DNA from 2 places in the Mogibacterium kristiansenii genome. Region 2 is predicted to be linked to the other one. Evidence: predicted binding sites of a transcription regulator. Region 2 holds the regulator's gene; the other holds the start of a gene.
What was found. The regulator HrcA, encoded in region 2, represses chaperone genes, less so after heat shock. The targets are predictions, from matches to a motif close to TTAGCACTCNNNNNNNNNGAGTGCTAA.

Region 1 (3,348 bases), on a different contig from region 2:
CAATTTCAACAAGGAGGAAGAAAATGGCTAAGAATAAGTACACAGGAACACAGACGGAAAAGAATTTGCAGGAAGCATTTTCCGGAGAATCTCAGGCGAGAAACAAATACACCTATTTTGCATCCGTTGCGAAGAAGGAAGGCTACGAACAGATGGCGGCTCTCTTCCTGAAAACCGCGGACAACGAAAAAGAACACGCAAAGATGTGGTTCAAGGAATTGGCAGAGTTGAACGACACTCCGGCGAACCTGGCTGCGGCCGCTGCCGGCGAGAACTACGAATGGACCGACATGTATGATGGTTTTGCAAAGACCGCGGACGAGGAAGGTTTCCCGGAATTGGCGCAGAAATTTCGTGCAGTAGCGGCAATCGAGAAGCACCACGAGGAGAGATACCGGGCGCTGCTGAAGAATATCGAGACTTCTCAGGTATTCGAAAAGAGCGAAGTGAAGGTATGGGAATGCCGGAACTGCGGTCACATCGTGGTAGGAACCAAGGCGCCGGAAGTATGTCCGGTATGCAGTCACCCGCAGAGCTACTTTGAAGTTCATGCAGAGAATTACTAATCGATAAAAGGAGGTACGATTATGAAGTACGTATGTAATGTATGCGGATGGGAATACGACGAAGAGAAGGGGTATCCGGAAGGCGGAATCGCACCGGGCACCAAATGGGAAGACGTTCCGGAGGATTTCGAGTGTCCTCTGTGCTCCGTCGGAAAGGACCAGTTCTCGGCAGAATAGTTTTTCAGCCCTCAATTAACACTAAAGAGATAGCGGCGAAGAGCCGGAGCGGGAAGCCTGCTCCGGCTCTTCGCCTTTTCATTTCGCATCGTCACAGATTCTTCACACTATAATTAGCACTCACCTATTGACAGTGCTAACAAAAAGAGTTATAACATAGTTGTAATCGGAAAAAGGTTACAACAAGAGAACAGATGAGTTCCGACCAGGAGTGTTCTCCCTGAGAGACTCCACCGGTTCTCCTTCGATTGTGTATAACGTCAGTAAAAGGAGGATTTAATTATGTTACTGCCTAGTGTATTTACAAATGATTTTACAAATGATGACTTTTTTGATGATTTCTTTAACGCTCCGGCAAGAAGAAGCTACATGCCGACCGCAAGCATGAAGTGCGATGTCAAGGAACTGGATCAATCCTATCAGATTGATATGCAGCTTCCGGGATACGACAAAGACGATATAGAAGTTTCCGTGGACAAGGGTTACCTCACCGTATCCGCTTCCCACAAGGAGAACAAAGAAGACAAGGAAGACGGCAAGTACATCCGGAAGGAATGCTTTACCGGCAGCTGCCAGCGCAGCTTCTATGTGGGCGACGCCGTAAAAGGCGAGGACATCGGTGCCGCATTCACCAACGGCATTCTGAGTCTGACCGTTCCAAAGGCCGAAGCGCTTCCGCAGAACGAAACCAAGCAGTTGGTTCATATCGAAGGATAGTCCAACGTGAGACGTTCCCGCAACGCTCCGATAAAAAAAGAATTCGCAGGGTCGGAAGTCTCCGGCTCTGCGATTTTTCTTTTACCCGATTCTTTTGGCGTTCTACTTCAGCCGTTGGGACTCGATAAACTCATTTTTCTTCACCCGGAACGGCGTGCAGTTGCTGCCGTAGAACTCGTACGGCTCGTCGATAACTTCGGCGCCCATTTTCAAAAGTATTTTCAGCGTCACATCCCGAGCGTCTCCGTACACCTCCGAAGCCCCCAGAGCAAACAGTGCACTCAAAACCCCGCGCAGCAGGTCGGTGCCCAGATGGCGATGCCGAAAGCTTGGATGAACGGCAAAGCGTCCTACATGCGGTCCTTCCGGTTCTTCCCAGGATACGATTCCCCCCACGATCCTGCCGGAAATCTCTATGCACCACCACTGGGGTGATTTCTCTGCAGGAATGTCATCCATGTCCCGCGGGATGCCTTGCTCGATTTCAAAAACATCGGATACCAGGGTCAGCACCCGTTCCTTCTCCTCCGGTCGAACGCGGCGCATCACCGTCAGCTTTTCTCGATTCTCCATTCGTCCTCCACGATTCTTTCTTTATAAGATTAAATCCATAGACCCGATTTTAAATCCCTTGTTAAGTACTATGATACCATAGATTCCCCTTGATAGCAAAGTTCCCCGGCTCCGGAACCTTCCGAAGCCGGGGAGATCGATTCGAATTTTTCAGAACAACAAGTTGTTCAATAAACTACTTTGTCTTAACGCTCTTTGCGGAAGACCAGCTTGAATAGTATTTTGCCTTTCCAACCTTCTTGTAGGTACGGATTCTTACATAGTATCTCTTATGAGCTTTTTTCTTAATCACCCATGTGGACTTCTTCTTCGAAGAAACAGCCTTAATCTTTGCAGATTTGAAATTCTTCTTGGTAGAGTACTGCACCTGATATCCGCTAATCTGCCTGGTCTGCTTCTTCCAGGTCGGTTTGAATGCTCTCACACCCTTCTTCAGATGCTTGATGGAAGTTCCCTTCGGATTGATCTTGAAGGATACGGTCTTGGAACCTGCGTAATCGTTCTTCAGGGTAACCTTAACGGTGTACTTTCCAACGTTCTTTCTTCCCTTTCCGTATGATACGGAGTAGTTGTCCTTGGTCAGTACGGTGCCGTTTACGGAAACCTTCACTCCAGGCGTCTTCACCTTTCCGTTATAGGTGTAGGCGGAGGTGCTCAGCTTTACGCTCGGTGTTGCGCTTACAACGTTCTTCTTCCAGTGTGCGAATACGGTGGTATCCTTGTCGAATACGGTATCTGCCGTTACGGCATCGCCACCCTCTGCGGCGGTGAACCAGCCCTCAAAGGTGTATCCGTCTCTTGCTGCGCCCGGAAGCTCTGCCAGCTTTCCGTCCTTGTCGGTTCTTGCAGTTTCGGCATCGGCCTTTCCTTCACCGGCATTAAAGGTCACCTTGTGAACCAGCACGATTTCGTGAGCCGTACCCTTTGCCACGACCTTTGCATAATCTCCGACGGCATTTACCTGATCTTCCACCAGAGAAATCAGTGTGACTTTCGCATTTCCTTCAAAAGCCGCTGCGTCCAGAACCTTTACGGTTGTCGGCAGGTCGATGGACTTGCATTCCGAAGTCAGTGTCTGGTAGAAGGCTTTCTTTCCGATGCTCTCCAGACCTTCATGCAGTACCACCTTATCAATGCTTGCCTTGATGCTATCCTGCGTTCTCTGGAATGCATATTTGCCAATTGTCTTTACATTTCCCGGAATTTCCAGTTCCTTCATTTGGTTGTTCCAGAATGCATAGTCGTCGATTTTTTCTACGGTGTCGGAAATCTTCAATGTTTCCACGCGGTTTCCGGCAAATGCACGGGAGCCGAT
Region 2 (3,348 bases):
CGGTCCAGCAGTTCGTGGCGGTAGTAGGTCTGTTTTCCCTGCTCCGAAACCAGGACGCCCGTGCTGTGGGCGTCGTAGCTCACGCCGGTGAGCACCACGGTGCCGGCGCCCAGCCGGTGAATCCCCTCCACCAAGCCGCAGATGTACTCCTCATCGTATTCCTCCCGATACTCTGTGTCGGTTAGAAGCGAAGCCTCGGTAATGTTGGGCAGCACGATGTCTCCTTCTCCCACTAATTCTTTCATCTCCTGAACGAAATCCATATCGAAGACCGGATACAGTTCTCCCCGGTCGGCCATGGCGGGATCCACGATTTTTTTGCCGCCGGGCACCAGAAGATTTCGACAGATGTCTTTGACCATTTCAATCTGGCGGGCGCTTCCCAGGTAGCCGGTGTACACCGCCTGAAAACGGATGCCCTCCTGCTGCCAGTGGTGCTCGATGGCGGGAATGTCCTCCGTCAGATCCCGGAATGTGAAATCCCGGAAGCCCACGGAGTGGGTGGACAGCACCGCCGAGGGGAGAATGGCCGTCTCCAGTCCGCAGGCGGAGAGGATGGGCAGCGCCACGGTAAGGGAGCACTGGCCAACGCAGGAAATGTCCTGTATTGTAAGAATTCTTTTGTAATCCATGGTTATTCCTCCTGATTGTCTAAACATCAGTATTGTACACTAATCACAGAAAAAACACAAAAAACTTCAATTTATTCGTTGACTATTTGGGAGGGTGAGAGTACACTATAGACAGTGATTAGCACTCCAGTATATTGAGTGCTAACAACGAAAAAGAAAGAAGGAGGCAGAACAATGGATTTAACAGAACGAAAACTGCGAATCCTTCAGGCAATTATTACGGATTACGTGCAGAACGCCGAACCGGTAGGCTCCCGTTCCATCGCGAAGAAATATGATTTTGGCGTGAGCCCGGCCACCATTCGGAATGAGATGGCGGACCTGGAAGAGATGGGCTATCTGACCCATCCCCACACATCGGCGGGGCGAGTTCCTTCCGATAAGGCATATCGGCTCTACGTGAACAACATGATGCAGAAGACGGATTTGAGCCTTCAAGATAAGCAGACCATCAACGAACGGCTTCAAGTGAACCGAAACGAGTTCGATCGAACCATTCGCCACGCGGCAGAGCTTCTGTCCGATATCACGAAGCTGGCATCCTTTGCCATGACTCCGTCCACTCGGCAGGACACCCTGAAGTTCATCCGACTGCTTCCCATCGACGATGACAAAATCGTCCTGATGATTGTGGCAGACAGCGGAAAGGTGACCAACACCACCTTGCGCCTGAACGTGCCGTACACCAACGATGCCCTGGAGATTCTCAGCAAAACCATGACCTACCATTATAAAGGTCATACCATCGACGATGTGCTGAAGAATTCCATCATCGAAGATGTGGGCACCGACCTGGGTGCGTTGAGTTCCCTGGCGGGAGATGTGATGCCCAACTTCATGCGAACTTTGGAGGATATGCTGAACGTCAACCTGTACATGGAAGGCCTCACCAACATATTCAACATTCCGGAATACAGCGACATGGATCGGGCCAAATCCTTCCTGGAGCTGGTGAGCCGGAAGGAGGAATTCACCCGGGACATTCTGAACCGGGACAACGGCGTAATCGTCACCATCGGCAACGAGAATCCGGAACAGGCCATGAAGAACAGCTCCGTGATTACCGCCACCTACCACGTGGATGGCAAGCTGGTGGGCAAAATCGGCGTTATCGGGCCGACCCGTATGAACTACAGCGAGGTCACCTCGATTATGGAATATTTGACAAATAACCTCAGCCAATCGTTTATGCTGAGCAATGGAAAGGATGAGAAAGAGGATGAGTGAAGAGCAGAAAAAAGAAGCCCAGACTCCGGAAGATGAAGTAAAAAAAGAAGCCGGTTCGGCGGAGGCGACCGAGACTCCGGAAGAGGATAACGCACCGGAGGCGGAAAAGACCGAGGAAAAGTCGGAAGAGAAAACCGAAGAAAAAGCCGATGACGGAAATGAGAAATACGTCCGCCTGATGGCCGAGTTCCAGAACTACAAGAAACGGGTAGCGAAGGAAAAGAACGACATTCGGGAATATGCCACCGAGAAGCTGGTGATGGAACTGCTTCCGGTTCTGGATAATTTTGAAAGAGCCCTGGCGGCCAGCGCAGAGGATGACCCTGCCGGATACGCCAAGGGAATGGAACTTATTTTTACCCAAATGGTAACGGAGCTTCAGAAATCCGGTCTGGCGGAAGTGGAAGCGGAAGGTCAGGATTTTGACCCGACGAAACACAATGCGGTAATGACCGAAGAGAACGAAGAGCTGGAAAGCGGCAAAGTAAGTAAGGTCCTGCAGAAGGGCTACGCTTTGAACGATAAAGTAATCAGACCGTCTATGGTCGCAGTAACAAAGTAATTTCAAGGAAGGAAAGGTAATAGAAATGAGCAAAGTAATTGGAATTGATTTGGGAACAACAAACAGCTGTGTCGCTGTACTGGAAGGTGGAGAACCGACCGTAATCGCTAACGCAGAGGGCGCAAGAACCACCCCATCTGTAGTGGCATTCACAAAGAACGGTGAGAGACTGGTAGGTGAGACCGCAAAGAGACAGGCCATCACCAACCCGGACAGAACCATCGCATCCATTAAGAGACACATGGGTGAGAACTATCACGTAGAAATCGACGGAAAGCAGTACACACCGCAGGATATTTCCGCGATGATTCTGGCAAAGCTGAAGGCGGATGCGGAAAGCTATCTGGGCGAGAAGGTTACCGAAGCGGTAATCACCGTACCGGCATACTTCTCCGATGCACAGAAGCAGGCAACCAAGGATGCCGGTAAAATTGCCGGATTGGATGTAAAGAGAATTATCAACGAGCCGACCGCAGCTTCCCTGGCATACGGTCTGGACAAGGCAGAGGGATCCCACAAGATTCTGGTATACGACCTGGGCGGCGGTACATTCGATGTATCCGTACTGGAGCTGGGCGACGGCGTTTTCGAAGTACTGGCAACCAACGGTGATACTCACCTGGGCGGCGATGACTTCGATAACAAGATCATGGACTTCCTGGCAGACTCCTTCCAGAAGGAGCACGGCGTGGATCTGAGACAGGACAACATGGCACTGCAGAGACTGAAGGAAGCCGCAGAGAAAGCAAAGAAGGAACTGTCCAGCGCACAGACCACAAAGATTAACCTGCCGTTCATCACCGTAACCGCTGATGGTCCGCTGCATTTGGATATGGACCTGACCAGAGCGAGATTCGATCAACTCACTTCCGATCTGGTAGAAAGATCCATCGAGCCGATGAACAAGGCAATGAGAGATGCCGGCGT

Region 1: a site for HrcA is predicted at 857-883, ahead of PUE40_RS04950 (Hsp20/alpha crystallin family protein). Genes of this name have one in related genera too.

The regions. Positions count from the first base shown of each region.
Region 1 is NZ_JAQXUZ010000018.1:24,874-28,221, reverse strand. Features, by position in the region: gene rbr (rubrerythrin) at 24-566, shown strand; gene PUE40_RS04955 (rubredoxin) at 588-743, shown strand; gene PUE40_RS04950 (Hsp20/alpha crystallin family protein) at 1,026-1,460, shown strand; gene PUE40_RS04945 (GNAT family N-acetyltransferase) at 1,563-2,033, opposite strand; gene PUE40_RS04940 (leucine-rich repeat protein) at 2,209-3,348, opposite strand, start outside.
Region 2 is NZ_JAQXUZ010000016.1:37,517-40,864, forward strand. Features, by position in the region: gene PUE40_RS04740 (pyridoxamine kinase) at 1-632, opposite strand, end outside; gene hrcA (heat-inducible transcriptional repressor HrcA) at 807-1,859, shown strand; gene grpE (nucleotide exchange factor GrpE) at 1,852-2,421, shown strand; gene dnaK (molecular chaperone DnaK) at 2,447-3,348, shown strand, end outside.